DNA from 3 places in the Mesorhizobium sp. M7A.F.Ca.MR.176.00.0.0 genome. Region 2 is predicted to be linked to each of the others. Evidence: predicted binding sites of a transcription regulator. Region 2 holds the regulator's gene; each other region holds the start of a gene.

Region 1 (6,018 bases), on a different contig from region 2:
CAGCGCCGTCAGGGCCGTCAAATGACCGACCGTGTAAAAGTGCGTCACGGTGCAGACGACCAGGATCGCCATTGTGCCGTAGATCGCGTGCAGCGGATTGGCCGGATTGTTGAAGAAGAAAATATAGGCCAGGCCAAGCACAAGCCCCGGCACCGCCATCGGCAGCATGGCGAGGAAGTGGAAGGCTGCCCGTCCGGTCCTGAAGCCTTCGGTCTTTTCGACGATGTAAGCGCCGACGAAGACGATGACGGTTCCAAACACAGCGGTGAACAATGAGAGCGTGATCGAGTTGTAGTAAGAGGCCCAGCCCCCGCCATCCATGCGACCGAACGCGAAATTCTTCAGGCTGAGACTGAGGTCGTAGGGCCAGAACTTGACCAGCGCTGCGTACTGGCAAATGCCGATGATGCCGGCGATGAACAACGCGACCAGGCTGCAATAAGCCAGACAGACCAGGTCGAAGCGGCGATTGGGTTTTGCCTCGTAAGGCACCGAGCGGGCCGACAGGAGCGAAACCTGCCTGCGCTGGACCAGGCGGTCGACGACGAAGGCGGCGATGGCCGGGATCAGCAAGATGACCGAGACCACCGCCCCCATCTCGAAATTCTGCTGACCAATCACTTGCTTGTAGATATCGACGGCGAGCACGTTGAACTGGCCGCCGATGACCTTCGGCAAGCCGAAATCGGTGATGACGAGCGTAAACACGACAAACGCCGCGGAGATCAAACCGTAGCGCGCGCCCGGAATGGTAACGACCCAGAACGTCCGCCACTTGCTGGCGCGCAGCGAAGCGGCGGCTTCATATTGGCGCTGGTCGGAGATCGCCAGTGCCGTCGAGACAATGATCAGAGCATGGGGAAAGGTGAAGAATATCGAGCCGACGACAATCCCCAACGGACCGTAGATCGATATGCCGCCAAGCAGGCTTTTCAACAGGCCCTGGTTGCCGAACAGATAGATGAGGGCGATGCCGGGCAGTAGCGACGGCACCAGGATGGGAGCCATGGCGATGAGCCTGAATAGGCCCTTGAAGCGCATCTTGCTTCGGTTCAAAGCGTAGGCGAAGCCGAAGGCTATGCCGACCGTGATGATGGTGCTGATCAGCGCGATCAGGAAGGAGTTCTGGATCGAGCGGAACAGCGTTGGCGTCGAGAAGTAGGTTGTGTAGTTGTCCAACCCAAGCTCGCGCGCGGGCCTCAGCATAATGCGCCGAAAGGTGTTCGAATCGACTTCCTGCCATTCGGTGCCGCGGTGGAGTTGCGTGCCGATCAGGAAATAAGCGTCATCGGTCGTGCCGCGGACCTTGTATTTGACCGGGCTGCGGAAACTGAAATCCGGAAAGAAGCTGGTGGCCGGCAACCGACCATCGGAACTGGTCGCAAGCTTTTCTGGCGGGACCGCGGCGAGTTTCTCGTTCAGAGCGGCGGCCGTCACTGGCTCGCCGAAATTGCCGAGCTTGTCGCTGACCTGGAATTCGAACGCGCCAAGATCGAAGCTGTAGGTCGAGAACGATTTCGACAGCATCACGTAGAGCGGGGCTGCCAGCGACAGGACCAGATAGAACGAGATGACGACCAGCAGGCCGCGCTTGATCAACTCGTCCTTGTCGAGCGACTGTCGGAGTGCCCGACCGGACGGCATCAGGATATCAGTTGCCGCCGCCATGGCGCTCTCCTTGCGGGAAGACAAGCAGTCGGTCGGCGGGCAGTTCCACCGTTAGCGCTCCGCCTTCGGCGAGGCCGAGACGCCGCGTGGCGTTGACCGAGAAATCGGCGATCAGAATCTCGTCTCCAAGCTCTCCGCCGCGCAGCCGGGTGCGCCAGAACGAACCCAGGAATTCCATTTCACCGACGGTCACTTCGATCAGGTTTTCCGAAGTCTTCACCACATCGGGTGCTCCAGGCGAGCGCGAGCCCGGCCCGTGTGGAATCACGTCTTCCGGCCGAATGGCGGCGACGACTGCTTCGCCGTTCGCAAAGCTGTGCGGCGCGCATCTGAAAGCCTTCGTCCCGAAGCCTACCGAATCTGCTCCTACCGTCGCATCGAACTTGTTGGTCTCGCCGATGAAATCGGCGACGAACAGCGTCCTGGGATGGCGATAGATTTCAGTCGGGCTGCCGACCTGCTCGATGACGCCATGGTTCATGACTACAATGCGGTCGGCCAACGACAATGCTTCTTCCTGGTCGTGCGTAACCATGATCGTGGTGACGCCGAGCTTGCGCTGCAGCCCCTTGATCTCGTGGCGCAAGTGCACACGCACCTTGGCGTCGAGCGCCGACAGCGGCTCGTCGAGCAGAAGCAGGCCGGGCGAGGTGGCGATGGCCCGGGCGAGCGCGATGCGCTGCTGCTGCCCGCCGGAAAGCTGCGCTGGGTATTTCTTCGCCTGATCGGGCAAGCCGACCAGCATGAGCAATTCCTTGACGCGGGCATCGATCTCGGCGCGCGGCCGTTTGGTGTTTTCCAGGCCAAAGGCGATGTTCCTTTCAATCGTCAGATTGGGAAACAGCGCGTAGGACTGAAACACGATGCCGTAGTCGCGTTTTGACGGCGGCAGCGTTGAGATATCCGTGCCCCCCTGGCGGACGACGCCTCTGGTCTGCAGGTCGAGGCCGGCGACGGCGCGCAGCAGCGTGGTCTTGCCGCAACCCGAAGGGCCGAGAAAGCAGATGAATTCGCCTTCGTTGATGTCGAGCGAGATGTCCTTCAGCGCATGGAACTCGCCGAAGGCCTTCCAGAGATGTTCGATCCGCAGGTAAGCCGTGTTGCCGGCAGCGGTCATGGGATGCACCTCGGCCAGCGTTGCCGATAGATCAGCGACGGGTTCGTGTCTCATTTTGACCATCCGGGAAGAGTTACGAGAAGGGCGCCGCTCTGACGGCGCCCTGTCGAAATGCTCTGCGTCTAGCTCTTGGGCTCAGACTTGGCGTCGTAGCGCTTCGTCCACTCGTCGAGAATGGCCTTGCGGTGGTTGGCCGCCCACTCGAAGTCATTATCGATCATCTTGGACTCGATATCTGCGGGCAGGAATTCGACCGGCTTGGCGACATTCGGCATAGCCAGAACCGCATAACCTACATTGTACATCTCGTTGGCCTCCTTGCTGATCGACCAGTCGAGCAGCGTTTTGGCGGCTTCGAGATTTTTCGTTCCCGCAACGATCGCGGATGCCTCCATGTCCCAGCCGATGCCTTCGGACGGGATGACGATATCGAGGGGGGCGCCCTCCTTCTTCGATTTCGCGGCGCGGAACTCGAACGAGATGCCGATTACGGTTTCACCGGCGGCGGCCATTTTGCACGGCTTCGAACCAGAATGCGTGTAGGCATCAATATTCTGATGCAGGGCGTCCATATAGGCCCAACCATCCTTCTCGCCGAACAACTGCAGCCAGCTCGATACATCGAGGAAGCCGGTGCCGGACGAGGCCGGGTTCGGCATCACGATGTGACCCTTGTATTCCGGCTTGGTAAGATCTTTCCAGCTGGTCGGCTCGGTGAGGCCAAGCTTTTTGCCCTCCACGGTGTTGAAGCAGATCGAAGCCGCCCAGGCGTCCATGCCAACCCAGGCCGGTGGCGTGTCCTTGTCGACAAACTTCGGCTTGAGCAATTCGACGCCTTTTGGCGCGTAGGGCTCAAGCATGCCTTCGGTCTTCAGCACCAGAAGCGATGTAGCGGCAAGGCCCCAGACAACGTCGGCCTGCGGATTGTCCTTTTCGGCCAACAGCTTGGCGGTAACGACACCCGTGGAGTCGCGGACAAAGTTCAGTTTGATGTCGGGATGGCTCTTTGTGAAAGTCTCGGCGTAGCGGGCGAGATCTTCGGCTTCAATGGCGGTATAGACTGTCAGTTCGGAGGTTTCGGCAAAGGCGGCGGATGACATCAATGCCGCGGCGAAGGCCATTGCGATAGTTGCGTTGCGCGATTTCATGCTCAGTTCCCCTTTGATTGTTGGCACATTCTGCGATGCACTGTGACGATCTCGCCGGTGGACCTTGCGACCCTGTAGCGCTTGTGAATGTCGTCGTTGGGTCAACTCTGGGGATTGGTGATCGATAAGTAAAATCTATTTATTTTATGACAGGCAAACTTCTCCTGATAGTTGTCATGGAACTGTCGCATACCTGTTGCGGCCGCGATTTCGCGCTGCGAAAGCCCACGATTGGCAACGGAGACGGTTATGGTCAGCCGAACGAAACGCCCGTTGTCTGTGCCCGCAAACGCGGGTCGGACGAGCGGACAGTCACCACCAGATCGACGCCCCTTGCCCGTAAGCCCGCGTCGATGCCGGGGCATGCGAGCTCGCGGTCGGTGCGCACGGCCTTCATGGTCAGGCCGCCAGCACGGCGGTCTCGAGGATGTCGAGCGCACGATCGAGATCAGCTTTCGAAATGACCAGCGGCGGCGACAGCGTCAGCACATTGCCCTGGCTGACCTTGAAGCTCAGCCCCTGCCCCAGGCAAGCATAGAAGACGCGTTCGGCGAGATCGCGCGCCGGCTCGCGCGTATCGCGATCCTCGACGAGCTCGACGCCGACCATCAGTCCCCTGCCCCTGACGTCGCCGACATGGGGCGAGCGCGCCATCAGGTGCTGCATACGCTCCAGCATGTGCCGGCCAAGTTCGGCCGCGCGTTCGACCAATCCTTCCTCCAGGATGATGTCGATCGTCGTCAGTGCGGCGCGGGTCGTCACCGGGTTCTTCTCGTGGGTGTAGTGGCCGATCGCGAAGCCACCGGTGACGTCGAGGTCGCGGCGCGCGATGACGGCGGCGATCGGCAGGATGCCGCCGCCGAGCGACTTGCCGAGGACGACGATGTCGGGCGTCACATCATCATGCTCGTGGGCGAAGAATTTTCCCGTCTTGCCCAGCCCGGTCGGGATCTCGTCGAAGATCAGCAGCGTGCCGTGCCGGTCGCAGGCTTCGCGAACCCGCTTCCAGAAACCGGGCGGCGGCGGGTTGGGCGTCGCCCGCATCGGTTCTGCGACGACCGCCGCCACGTCCTGTTCGCGGCCGAGCACATAGGCGATCATGTTGGCGCAAGCGAGCCCCGAGGTTTCGAGGGAATCGTGGCCATAGGGACAGCGATAGCCGTCCCAGGGTGCGACGTGCTCGGTGCCGGTCATCATCGGGCCTGATATGTGCGAGCGGAAGGTCGCCTCGCCGCCGACGCTTGCAGCGCCGAAGCCGGCCCCGTGGAACGCATCCCAGAACGACACCGTCTTGAAGCGGCCGGTCGCGGCGCGGGCGATCTTCAGCGCGACCTCGATGGCATCCGAACCACCGGTGGTGAACAGCACCTTGCCGAGATCGCCGGGCGCCAATGCCGCCAGCTTCTCCGCCAGCTCGACGGCGGGCTCGCAGGTAAAGCGGCGCGGCGCAAAGCAGAGCTCATCGAGCTGCTTTTTGATCGCCGTGACCAGCCTTGGATGGCCGTAGCCGAGGTGATGCACGCTGTTGCCGTGGAAATCCATGAAGCGGCGGCCAGCGGTGTCCTCGATCCAGATGCCTTGCGCCTTCGCGATGGTCGAAAGGCAGGGGCTGGACAGACTCTGGTGCATGAAGGCAGCCGCGTCGCGATCGAGCAAGCCGCGGATCCGCGGATCGTCCTGCCCGGCATCCCATCGGCCGCGAGCCGCTGTGGTGTTGGAATCGCCTTCGGTGTGCACAAGCTCTTTGATCGCGGCCATCATGGTCTCCGAAACGCGAATGAGGGAGCGGCGAACGCTCCCTCGGTTGTCTTATCCGTCAATGCCGCCCGGTCAGGACCAGGGCAGCGAAAATGTCTTCACATTGGTGTAGCTCTTCATCGCCTCGATGACGCCTTCCTTGTAGCCATTGCCCGAATCCTTGATGCCGCCGAAGGGCGACATCTCGATGCGGTAGCCCGGCACTTCCCAGATGTTGACGGTGCCGACCTGAAGGCCGGCGATGTATTTCTGCATGCGCGGAAAAGAGTTGGTGCAGACGCCCGACGACAGGCCGAAGGCGGTCGAGTTGGACAGTGCGATCAGCGC
Region 2 (6,018 bases):
GCGGCGACACCCGCGCAGACTTCGTCCTTCTTGATCCAGCCGGCGTCGATGACGACGTTGAGATTGTCCTTGGTGATGGCAACCGGGGTCAGGAACAGCGACTTGACGGTGTTGCCGCCCGGCGTCGTGAAGTCCTTGGCGCCGGCGATGTCGCTCGTCTTCTTGCCGTCGGCCAGTTGCGAGGCGATCTCGGCGGCATTCTTGCCGAGCTCCCGCGCGTCCTTCCACACCGACACGGTTTGCGTGCCGAGGGCGATGCGGTTCAGCGCGGCGTGGTCGCCGTCCTGACCCGAGACCGGCACGGTGCCGGCCAAGCCTTGAGCCGTCAGCGCCGCGACGACGCCACCGGCAGTGCCGTCATTGGCCGCGACCACCGCGTCGACCTTGTTGTCGTTGGCGGTCAGGAACTGCTCCATGTTCTTCTGGGCGTTGGCGGGCAGCCAGCCATCCGTGTAGGCTTCGCCGACATTCTTGATCTTGCCGCTGTCGATGGCTTCCTTGAGCACTTCCATCGAGCCCGAGAACAGGAAGTCGGCATTGGGATCGGCACCGGAGCCCTTGATGAAGACGTAGTTGCCTTCCGGCTTGACCTTGAACACTTCGCGGGCCTGCATGCGGCCGACTTCCTTGTTGTCGAAGGTCAGATAGAAGACGTCCTTGTTCTCGATCAGCCGGTCATAGCCGACGACCGGAATGCCTTCGTCCAGCGCCTTCTGCACGGCCGGGCCGATGGCCGAAGCGTCCTGCGCCAGGATGATCAGGGAATTGGCGCCCTGCGAGATCAGGCTTTCGACATCGGTAAGCTGCTTGCCGGGATTGGACTGCGCATCGGCGGAGATGTACTTGTCGCCAGCGGCCTCGATCGCCGTCTTCATGGCGGCTTCGTCGGTCTTCCAGCGTTCTTCCTGGAAGTTGGACCACGAAACGCCGACGACCTTGTCCTTCGCCTGCGCGACAGACGCGAGCGTCAGCGACATGGCGGCACCCGCCAGGATGGCGGCCGTGAATCTTTTCATATTATCCTCCCTGCGCCGCGTATGGCGCGACCAAACTGACCCGAGGGCCGGCACAGAGGCTCTATTTTTTCGAGCCTCGAAAAAATACTGGGCCAACGCCCGAACGCTGTCAACATCGATTCTGATGGATTTTGATGTCATTTCGAGTTTTTTTCGAGTCTCGGAATAAATAAATGACACGGCCTGCAGCTTCTGCCAGTATTTACCGGCGTCACCGACAGCGTTCCAGGGGCAGGAGGAACCGCAGCGACCGGGAGGATATGAAAGAACATGTCGGTCGGAATCCGCCACGACGATCTGCGCCGCCGCAACCGCGCCATGGTGATCGCGGCAGTGCGCCGCGCCGGACAGCCGTCGCGAACCGAGATCGCCGCGACCACAAGCCTCAGCCATTCGACCATCTCGGCGATTTCAGCGGACCTGATCGTCGAAGGCATCCTGACCGAAAGCAAGCCGAGCGAGGCCGGCTCACTCAAACGCGGCCGGCCGCAGGTCGGCCTCAGTCTCAATCCGGAAGCGGCCGCGGTAATGACCGTGGTGCTGTCGCTGAACTTCCTCTCCGTCGCCGTCATCGACTATGCCGGCCAGGTAATATCCGAGGAACAGCGCCGGCTGGACACGCTGACGATGTCGCGCGAGTCGCTGATCGGGGAATGCACGGCCATCGTGCGGCGCCGCCTGGCAGATCCCGACCTGGACGTGCGCAGCATCGCCCGCATCGCGCTGGCCATCCAGGGCATCACCGACACCCGTGCCCGCGCCATGCTGTGGTCGCCGATCACGCCGCACACCGACATCGCCTTCGCTGACATATTCGAAGACCAGTTCGGCATCCCTGCCATAATGGAGAACGACTGCAACATGATGGCGGTGGCGCTGCGCTGGCGCGACCCCGATCGTTACCGCGACGATTTCATCGCTATCCTTTTGTCGCACGGCATCGGCATGGGACTGGTGCTGAAGGGCGAATTGTTCACCGGCACCCATTCTTCGGGCGGCGAATTCGGCCACATGATCCATCGGCCGAACGGCGCGCTATGTCGCTGCGGACGGCGCGGCTGCGTCGAAGCCTATGCGGGCAATTACGCCATCTGGCGCAACGCCAGGCAGATGGGCGAGGATGCAGAACCCGTTGCCGATGTCAGCGACGCCGACATGCGCGCCCTGGCTGCCGCGGCCCGCGAAGGTGACGGACCCGAACGGGAAGCCTATCGCAAGGCCGGCGAAGCGCTCGGCTACGGCCTCGGCAGCCTGTTCGCGCTGATCGATCCGGCGCCGGTCGCCATGGTCGGTGTCAGCGCCGCCGCCTTCGACCTGATCGAGCCGGCATTGCGGCAAGCGATTGCCCAGACCGCCGGCGGCCAGCATTCCAAATCGATTTCCTTCGACACCGAGCCGAACGAACTGCCGCTGATCCGCGAGGGCTGCGCCATGCGGGCGCTGATCTTCGTCGATCAGGAGATTTTTGCGCCGGGCGTGCAGGCGAGATCCGGTTTCGGCGGCAAGAACGTGGCGTGAGTTCAAACGAGGGAGTTCAGTCCTCTCGGATGGCGTATCCGGCCCCACGGATCGTGCGGATGACATCAGGCATACGGCCATTGTTGACCGCCTTGCGCAGCCGGCCGACATGCACGTCGACCGTGCGCTCGTCGATGTAGATCGTCTCGCCCCAGACATTGTCGAGCAGCTGGCTGCGCGAGAACACGCGGCCTGGATGGCGCATCATGAATTCGAGCAGGCGGAATTCCGTCGGCCCAAGCCGGATCTCGCTCTTCTTGCGATAGACACGGTGCGACTCGCGATCGAGCACGATATCGCCGACCTTTAGCACGCTGGACAGCACTTCCGGCTTGGCCCGGCGCAGCAGCGCCTTGACCCTGGCCATGAACTCTGGCGTCGAGAAGGGCTTGACCAGATAGTCGTCGGCGCCGGTCGACAGGCCGCGCACGCGGTCGCTTTCCTCGCCTCGCGCGGTCAGCATGATGATCGGCAGCCGCTCGGTCTCGGGACGCATTCGCAGGCGCCGGCAGAGTTCGATGCCCGAAACCGCAGGCACCATCCAGTCGAGCACCAGAAGATCGGGAACGTTCTCCTGCAGCCGGATTTCGGCCTCATCGCCGCGCGTCACCACCTCGACCTGGTAACCTTCGGATTCAAGATTGTAGCGGAGCAGCACGCCTAGCGGCTCCTCATCCTCCACCACCATGATGCGTGGTGCGATCATCGGCTGGTCACCCCTGTTATGCCGCTGGCGCGGACATTGCCGTCTCGTCCTGCTTCGGACGATTGGCTGGCAGCTGCGTGCCGGTCAAAACATAGTAGGCATTTTCGGCGATGTTGGTCACGTGGTCGCCGATCCGCTCGAGGTTCTTGGCGCAAAACAACAGGTGCGTGCACGCCGTGATGTTGCGGGGATCTTCCATCATGTAGGTCAGCAGCTCGCGGAACACCGAGGTGTATTTGACGTCGATGCGTTCATCATTGTTTCTGAGCGTGGCAAGCGCTGCCGCGTCAGCGGCGGCATACTCGTCGACGACCCCCTGCACCTGGATCAGCACCAGCTGCGCCATCGCGTCGATCGAATGCGAAAGATCGTGCGGCGTGACGCTCAGCCCGACAGTGCCGACGCGCTTGGCGATGTTCTTGGCAAGGTCGCCGATGCGCTCGAGGTCGCCGGCCATGCGGATCGAACCGACCACCGCACGCAGATCGTTGGCCATTGGCTGGCGCTTGGCGATCAGCGTGATGGCGCGATCGTCCAGCTCGCGCTGGCGGGCATCCATGATGGCATCGTCGGAAACCACGCGCTGCGCCAGCGCATTGTCCGAATTGAGCAAAGCCTTGGTCGAGCCACTGACCATCGAGCGGGCGAGATCGCCCATGTCGCGGATCAGCTGGCTGATCTGCTCCAGATCCTCATCGAAAGATGCAACGGTATGTTCACCCATGATCTTCGTCCCTCATATGCCTGAGCTCAGCCGAACCGGCCGGTGATGTAGTCCTGGGTGCGTTTGTCGTCGGGGGTGGTGAACATCTTGTCGGTGGCGCCCTCCTCGACCAGATAGCCTAGATGGAACATCGCGGTGCGCTGCGACACGCGCGCTGCCTGCTGCATCGAATGGGTGACGATGACGATCGTATAGTTCTGGCGCAGTTCGTCGATCAGTTCCTCGACGCGAGCAGTGGCGATCGGGTCGAGCGCCGAACACGGTTCGTCCATCAGGATCACCTCGGGTGACACGGCGATGGCGCGTGCAATGCACAGACGCTGCTGCTGGCCACCGGAAAGACCCGTGCCAGGTTCCTGCAAACGGTCCTTCACCTCGTTCCAGATCGCCGCCTTCTTCAAGCTCGACTCGACGATCTGATCCATGTCGGCCTTGCGCTTGGCCAATCCGTGGATGCGCGGGCCATAGGCGACGTTCTCGTAGATCGACTTGGGGAACGGATTGGGTTTCTGAAACACCATGCCGACGCGCGCCCTGAGTTCAACGACATCGATGTTCTTGTCGTAGATGTCTTCTTCGTCGAGCGTTATCTTGCCGGTTACCCGCGCGGAATCGATGGTGTCGTTCATGCGGTTGAGGCAACGCAGGAAGGTCGACTTGCCGCAGCCGGAGGGGCCGATCAGCGCCGTCACCTGATTCAGGCGGACGTCGAGATTGACATCGAACAGCGCCTGCTTCTCGCCATAGAACACGCCGACCTTGTCGCCGCGCATTTTGATCACTTCGTTCGACTTGGCGTTCATCTTATCGCCCACTGCATTTTCAAGGGACTGTTCGGTCATGATGTTCATACCAAAATGCCTTTTTTCTACCAGCGCCGCTCGAACCGACGCCGAAGCACGATCGCGGTGATGTTCATGGCCATGAGGAAGACGAGCAGGATGATGATCGCGCCCGACATGCGCTCGACGAAGGCGCGCTCGGCCTCGTTCGCCCACATATAGATCTGCACCGGCAGCGCGGTGGCCGGATCGAAAGGCGTCGTCGGTGGATCGGCGACGAAGGCGACCATGCCGATTAGCAGCAGGGGCGCGGTTTCACCGAGCGCACGCGCTAGACCGATGATGGTGCCGGTGAGGATGCCGGGTGCGGCAAGCGGCAGGATGTGCTGGAACACCATCTGCATCTTGGAGGCGCCAAGACCGAGAGCCGCCGAGCGGATCGACGGCGGCACCGCGGCAAGTGCAGCGCGCGTCGCGATGATGATCGTCGGCAGCGTCATCAGTGTCAGCACCAGGCCGCCGACGAAAGCGGCGGAGCGCGGCATGCCCAGGAAATTGATGAACACCGCGAGGCCGAGCAAGCCGAAGACGATTGACGGCACCGCTGCCAGATTGTTGATGTTGACCTCGATAAGGTCGGTGAAACGGTTCTTCTTGGCAAACTCCTCCATATAGATGGAGGCGGCGACGCCGATCGGCAGCGCCAGGAGCAACACGATTACCATCATATAAAACGAGCCGATGATCGCCACGCCCATGCCCGAGGTTTCCGGGCGGCTGGAGGCGCCGTAGGTGAACAGGCCGCTGTTGAAGTGCTCGGCCATCGCGCCCTCGGCCTTGAGCTTGTTCATCCAGGTGATCTGCTGGTCCGAGACCTTGCGTCGCGCTTCCTCGACACTGAGGTCGATCTGGCCCTTGAAAGCCGAGTCGAGATTGGCGGCGGCGAGGATGTTGACGTTGCGTGTCGTGCCGATCACGGACGGATCGGCGGCAACGATGTCGCGCAACTGGACGCGGGCGCCTTCCGACAGGAAGCCCTTGAGCTTCTGGATCATCGGCTTGTCATCAGGAGAGATGCCGAGCTTGGCCACAAGCGCGTTTTCGGCGAGCCTGGGATAATTTGCCTTGATCAGAACGCTCGGATCGGTTGCACGCTTGCCGGAAGGATCGATCACCTTCTCGTCGAACGAGATCGGCAGTGATACCGTCGTCTGCCAGAAGGCGGTGTAGCCTTTCGAGACGATGGTGATCAGCATGATTGCCAGGAACGCC
Region 3 (6,018 bases), on a different contig from region 2:
TTGGCCAGGATGGTGATGCCGCGTTCCTTTTCGAGGTCGTTGGAATCCATGGCGCGCTCGGCGACGCGCTGATTGTCTCGGAAGGAGCCGGACTGCTTCAAAAGCTGGTCGACCAGGGTGGTCTTTCCATGGTCGACGTGCGCGATGATCGCGATATTACGGATTTTCATGTTCTGGTCTCGGAAGCGTTGCAGGCAGCAGGCCAAAAGGCGCTGCCTCTTTCGGTTGCGCGGCTCATACAGGGTTTTTCGCAGTTGCGAAAGAGGAGGAGCGTCACCAAATACTCATCAAATCTTAAGCATCTGCGTGTGAGATGATTTTGTTAACCAAGGCGGGAACCCTTTGGGGCCCGGGCAGTTCAAACGTCATGACCGATAAACTCAACCGATTCTGGCCGCTCATCGCGTCTGTTGCCTTCGCCGTCCTGCTGGCGGCCAACGCCGCACAGTCGGCCGCGACGATGAAGGAATCACGGCCTGCCTTGCCGTCAGAGGCACAGTCGGCCGAGCAGATTTTCGCCGACGCACCGGACGGCGTCGACCCGATGGTGACCGGCCCGGTCAGCGCCTCCTTCAAGCAGCGGCAGGACGCCGCCAACTGCGACAGCGCCGTCTGGCCGAATATTCCCATGGTCTGCTACCCGGACTAGTCAGCGCTTCACCCCCCGCCCCGTCTCGCCAGCTTCGCTTTGCGAAGCCGCCGCCGACCTTCCCCACAAGGGGGAGGGTTGAGAAGCGCGCTTACGCCGACCGCACCGGGTCGAGCGTCACCTTGTAGAGTTCGTTGTCGTCGCGATCCATCAGCCGCACCGTCATCTGCTCGCTGGCGCCTGAAATATCGACGAGCCCGAAGAATTGCAGCCCGGCCGAGGGCGGCAGGTTCTGTCCCTGTTCGGCGGTCGGCGCCTTGATGAACTTCAGCTCCGGACCGAACGTCATGTCGAAATCGTTGGGACCGAACGTGCCGGCATGGATCGGACCCGAGACGAATTCCCAGAACGGATTGAACTCCTGGAACTGCGCCTTGTCCGGGTTGTAATAATGCGCGGCCGTGTAATGCACATCTGCGGTGAGCCAGACGGTGTTGCTGATGCCGGCATTCTTTATGAAGCGCAGCAGGTCGGCGATCTCGAGCTCGCGCCCTTTTGGCAAGCCATTGTCGCCATTGCTGACCGCTTCGGCGCCAACCTTCTTGGTGCCGTCGTCCCAGACGACGAGGCCGAGCGGCATGTCGGCGGCGATGATTTTCCAGGTCGCCTTCGAATTCGCCAGTTCGCGCTTCAGCCATTTCGTCTGCTGTTCGCCGAGCATGCGCGATTGCGGCGTCATCTCATCCTGCATGTCGGGACCATTGGGGCCGCGATAGGAGCGCATGTCGAGGAAGAACACGTCGAGCAGCGGCCCATAAGCGATCTTGCGATAGACGCGGCCGGGCTCGGAAGGTTCGTAGCGGATCGTCGTCATCTCGTGGAAAGCCCGCGCCGCGCGGGCCGCCAGCACGTGGATGGATTTTTCCGTGTAGCGGTTGTCGGCGCTGAGGTCCTTCGAATCTGACCAGTTGTTCAGCACTTCATGGTCGTCCCACTGGTAGAAGGTCGGGCAGATGGCGCTCAGGCCGAGCACGCTCCTGTCCATCATGTTGTATTTCCACTGGTCCCGGTACTCGTCCAGCGTTTCGGCGACCTTGCGCTTGCCGTCGATCAGCACGACGTTCTTCCACTTGCCGCCGCCGGGCAGGTCGACCTCGTCCTTCATGGCGCCGTCGGCATAGATGGTGTCGCCCGAATGCAGGAAGAAGTCAGGCGTGTGCTTGCCGATCGTGGCGTAAGTCTTCATGCCGGTCTCATCGATGCCCCAGCCCTGGCCGGCGGTGTCGCCGGACCAGGCAAAGCGGATGTCGCGCTTCGAGGCTGGCGCCGTCCTGAAACGGCCGGTGATCGGCTCCGAAACGGCATTGATGTCGGCGAGATCGGCCGATGTCATGCGATAGAAGATATCCTGGTCTGAAGCGAGGTCGGTGAGCAGCCGCTTGACCGTGTAGTCGCTGGCCGGCGACGTATCGAGCGGCGCCAGCCGCGTCGCATTGGCAAAATTCTCCGTCGACGATACCTCGAACATGACGCGCGACGGTCGGTCGGTGCGCGTCCACACCACGCCGCTGGTGGCGTCGACATCGCCGGACTGGACGCCATGGGTGAAGGAAGGCCGCTGATTGGCGCGCGAATAATAGGGTAGCGCCAGGCTCGAAACGCCGGCTAGGCCAACGGCGCCGGCGGAGGTGACGAAAGCGCGGCGGGTCATCGAAAGCTTGTTCATGGCTGTCTCCTGGATGGCTTGAACGGTGCCACCAAAATCCAGCGTCAATGTTTCAGGCGCATCTCGGGATGATGAAGGTTTGATAACAATGAACAGGGTAATCTCCCCCCTCGAGGGGGAGATGTCGCCAGAGGCGACAGAGGGGGTCGCCGCGCGTGGAGCGCTAACCTCCTTCTATCGCAAGAGGCCGAGCCCAGTCGGACCGACCCCCTCTGGCCGCTTCGCGGCCATCTTCCCCTCGAGGGGGGAGATTAGCGTCGCGCCTAAGCCGCTTGCGGCTCCGGATCGAACGCCGGCTTGCTGGTGTTGATCAGCAGCGAGATACAGGCGGCGGCGATTGCCGTCATGCCGGCGATCAGGAACGCCAGTTCGTAATTGCCCTGCAATTCGCGCATGGTGCCGCCAAAGGCGGCGGCAGCGGCCGCACCGATCTGGTGCCCGGCGACGATCCAGCCGAACACGATCGGCCCGCTGCGGTCGCCGAACGCCTCGTTGGCGAGCCGCAGCGTCGGCGGCACGGTGGCGATCCAGTCGAGGCCGTAGAGCACGGCGAAGATGATCAAGCTGGTGGCCGAGAAGCCGGAATAGGGCAGATAGATCAGCGACAGGCCACGAATGCCGTAATAGACGCCGAGCAGCTTGCGCGGATCGTAGCGGTCGGTGAGCCAGCCCGACAACGTCGTGCCGATCAGGTCGAAGATGCCCATCATCGACAGCAGGCCGGCGGCCTGCACTTCGCCGATGCCCATGTCGCCGCAGAACGCGATCAGATGCGTGCCGACCAGCCCGTTGGTGGTGAAGCCGCAGACGAAGAAGGTGGCGAACAGATACCAGAACACCCGCGTGCCGGCGGCACGGCGCAGCGTCGAGAACGTATGCGCCAGAAAATTGCCCTGTGACGCAGGCGGAGTGGGCGGCACGTCGTCAGCCTCGGCGCCGTAGCGCACCATGCCGATCGATGCCGGCCGCTCCGGCACCAGCAGCCAGACCAGCGGTATCAGGGCAGCGGTCGCGATCGCGACCGCAATGACAACCGGCTGCCAGCCGCCCGACTGCGCCAGCGCGGCGATCAGCGGCAGGAACACCAGCATGCCCGAGGCGCTGGAGGCCGACATCAATCCCATGACAAGCCCGCGATTGGTCTTGAACCACCGGTTGACGATGGTCGCGCCGAGCACGCTGGCGACAGCACCGGAACCAATGCCCGAGAACACGCCCCAGGTGATGAACAGATGCCACGGCTTGGTCATCAGCAGGCTGAGCGCGGTCGAGCCCGACATCACCACCAGCGAGGCCAGCAGCGTGCGGCGAAGCCCGATGCGCTCCATCAGGGCTGCGGCAAATGGCCCTGTCAGGCCGTAAAGCAGGATGCCGACACCGGCGGCCAGCGAGATGATGTCGCGCCGCCAGCCGAAACTGTTCTCCAGCGGCAGCATCATGACGGCGGGCGCGGACCGCAGGCCGGCCGCGACCAGCAGGCTAAGGAAGATGACGCCAACCACGACGAAAGCGTAGCGCTGGCCAAATGGGCGGGATTGAGTTATCATGTTACTGACCGGTACGTTGCAGGTTGGGAGCATGTATACGTACCGATCGGTAACATTGTCAATCGAGCCACACGATGCCAACGGACAAAAATATTGATCTGACCATCAGCGACGATCATGCATCGGCGCCGCCGAAAGCCGCCAAAAAGATCCTCGATGTGGCCTATGACCTGTTCTACCGGCGCGGCATCAGAGCGATCGGCGTCGACGAGATCGTCAAACGCGCCGGTGTCACCAAGCCCAGCCTCTATCGCAGCTTTCCGTCCAAGGATGAACTGGCCGCCTCCTATCTCAGGCAGTACGATCTTGAATATTGGGAGCGTTTCGACGAGGCGGTTGCGGCTCATCCCGGCGACCCGCGCGCACAGATCAAGGCTTTCCTGACCCGCATCGGCAAGCGCACGCAAGTGGCGGACTATCGCGGCTGCGGCATGACCAACGCGGCGGTCGAATATCCCGACCACAGCCATCCGGCCCGTGTGGTCAGCGAGGCCAACAAGCAGGAATTGCGCCGCCGCCTGCGCGCCATGGCGGTTGCGATGGGCGCGCAAGACCCTGACACGCTCGGCGACGGCCTGCTGCTGCTGATCGAGGGCGCCTATATCAGTGGCCAGCTGTTCGGGCTCGGCGGCCCGGCGCAAGCGGTCGCCCGCAACGCGGACCTGCTGATTGAAGCGAGCTTGAAGAAATAACGTTTGGCGCTACGCTGCGGCAGCTTGCAACGGAGATTGACCGCCATGCGTGCCATTCTGATCCCGCTTGTTCTGGTCGGTCTCGGTCGGGCTGCGCAAGCCGACGGCATTTCCAGCGCCTACACCGATCTGGATTCGAAAAAGGATTGCGTGACCTACGCGCAGGCCGAGGAAGGCGACGGCGACTGGGCCGAACTCGCCTGTTCGGGCTATCGCGGCTATCCCGTACTGATAGCCTATGACGATGCCCGTGAATCGCTGTTCTACGGCTTTCCCCCCGGCGGCGACATGACGACGGTCTGGGAGAGCTTTTCCGGTTTCAATTCGTCCGGAGCCAAGATCGAATGGCGCATCGAAACCACCGGCGACAAGGCTGTGCCGTATGCAGCCATCCATCGCCGCTCGATCAGCAATCCCGAGGACGAGAAAAAGCCGACCGAGGTGCTGCTCGTCGCCAAGGTCGGCCAGATGGGCGCCCGCGACGGCTGCACCGTCGGCCTCGTGCTGGCCACCGGCAATCCCACCGCCAACGATCAGGCGCGCAAGCTTGCCGACGACAAGGCACGCACCTTCGCCTGCGGCAAGGACAGGCGCACCGTCATCGGCAATGTGCCGGCTTTCGGCCGGGTGGATAACTGAGCACGGCGGAGATTGGGCATCGCACCCGTAGCTTCGTCATCCACGGGCGGAGCAAGGAGCGTAGCGACGCAGCGCAGACCCGAGGATCCATGCCGCGACATCAACACCGCCGCGGCGGTGCAGAATTCCGTTCCGCCGCACACGTCGCCTGGCGTCACGGCATGGATACCAGGGTCTCCGCGACGCCGCTTTGCGGCTGCTCCGCCCTGGTATGACGAAGTTGGGCTACTTGCTCGCCTTGGCCCGCTCGATCGCATCGACGATCATCTTCTTGGCATATTTGGAATCGTGCCAGCCTTCGATCTTGACCCATTTGCCGGGCTCGAGATCCTTGTAGTGCTCGAAGAAGTGCTGCACCTGCTGGCGCGTGATGTCGGGCAGCTGGGTGTATTCGGTGACGTTCTCGTAGCGCAGCGTCAGTTTCGGCGACGGCACGGCAATGATCTTCTCATCCTGGCCGGCATTGTCTTCCATGATCAGCACGCCGATCGGCCTGACGTTGATGACGCAGCCCGGCACCAGGGCGCGCGTGTTGCAGACCAGCACGTCGATCGGATCGCCGTCGCCCGACAGCGTGTGCGGCACGAAGCCGTAATTGCCGGGGTAGCGCATCGAGGTGTGCAGGAAGCGGTCGACGAACAGCGTGCCGGCTTCCTTGTCCATCTCATACTTGATCGGCTCGCCGCCGATCGGCACCTCGATGATGACGTTGACGTCCTCAGGCGGGTTCTTTCCGCTGGCTATGGCTTCAATGCGCATGGCTTAAATCCCTCTCTCGATGGACGATCGATAGCGGGCGGCGCGTCATGGTGCAATGCGGCGAAT

Evidence for each region. Region 2 encodes PhoB, which activates phosphate uptake and scavenging genes when phosphate is short. Its sites were predicted from a motif close to TGTCATNNANCTGTCAT; they were not measured.
Region 1: EOB59_RS10070 (putative 2-aminoethylphosphonate ABC transporter substrate-binding protein) is a predicted target of PhoB. The motif match lies at 4,106-4,122, and genes of this name have one in related genera.
Region 3: EOB59_RS06030 (alkaline phosphatase) is a predicted target of PhoB. The motif match lies at 2,387-2,403, and genes of this name have one in related genera.

Annotation. Positions count from the first base shown of each region.
Region 1 is NZ_RZTC01000022.1:1,314-7,331, reverse strand. Features, by position in the region: gene EOB59_RS10080 (putative 2-aminoethylphosphonate ABC transporter permease subunit) at 1-1,668, opposite strand, end outside; gene EOB59_RS10075 (putative 2-aminoethylphosphonate ABC transporter ATP-binding protein) at 1,652-2,785, opposite strand; gene EOB59_RS10070 (putative 2-aminoethylphosphonate ABC transporter substrate-binding protein) at 2,908-3,933, opposite strand; gene EOB59_RS10065 (aspartate aminotransferase family protein) at 4,333-5,691, opposite strand; gene phnY (phosphonoacetaldehyde dehydrogenase) at 5,764-6,018, opposite strand, start outside.
Region 2 is NZ_RZTC01000020.1:18,020-24,037, reverse strand. Features, by position in the region: gene xylF (D-xylose ABC transporter substrate-binding protein) at 1-1,016, opposite strand, end outside; gene EOB59_RS09550 (ROK family protein) at 1,287-2,534, shown strand; gene phoB (phosphate regulon transcriptional regulator PhoB) at 2,551-3,240, opposite strand; gene phoU (phosphate signaling complex protein PhoU) at 3,257-3,964, opposite strand; gene pstB (phosphate ABC transporter ATP-binding protein PstB) at 3,991-4,815, opposite strand; gene pstA (phosphate ABC transporter permease PstA) at 4,833-6,018, opposite strand, start outside.
Region 3 is NZ_RZTC01000010.1:24,278-30,295, reverse strand. Features, by position in the region: gene typA (translational GTPase TypA) at 1-170, opposite strand, end outside; gene EOB59_RS06035 (hypothetical protein) at 368-649, shown strand; gene EOB59_RS06030 (alkaline phosphatase) at 741-2,315, opposite strand; gene EOB59_RS06025 (MFS transporter) at 2,579-3,862, opposite strand; gene EOB59_RS06020 (TetR/AcrR family transcriptional regulator) at 3,937-4,554, shown strand; gene EOB59_RS06015 (hypothetical protein) at 4,600-5,193, shown strand; gene ppa (inorganic diphosphatase) at 5,419-5,952, opposite strand.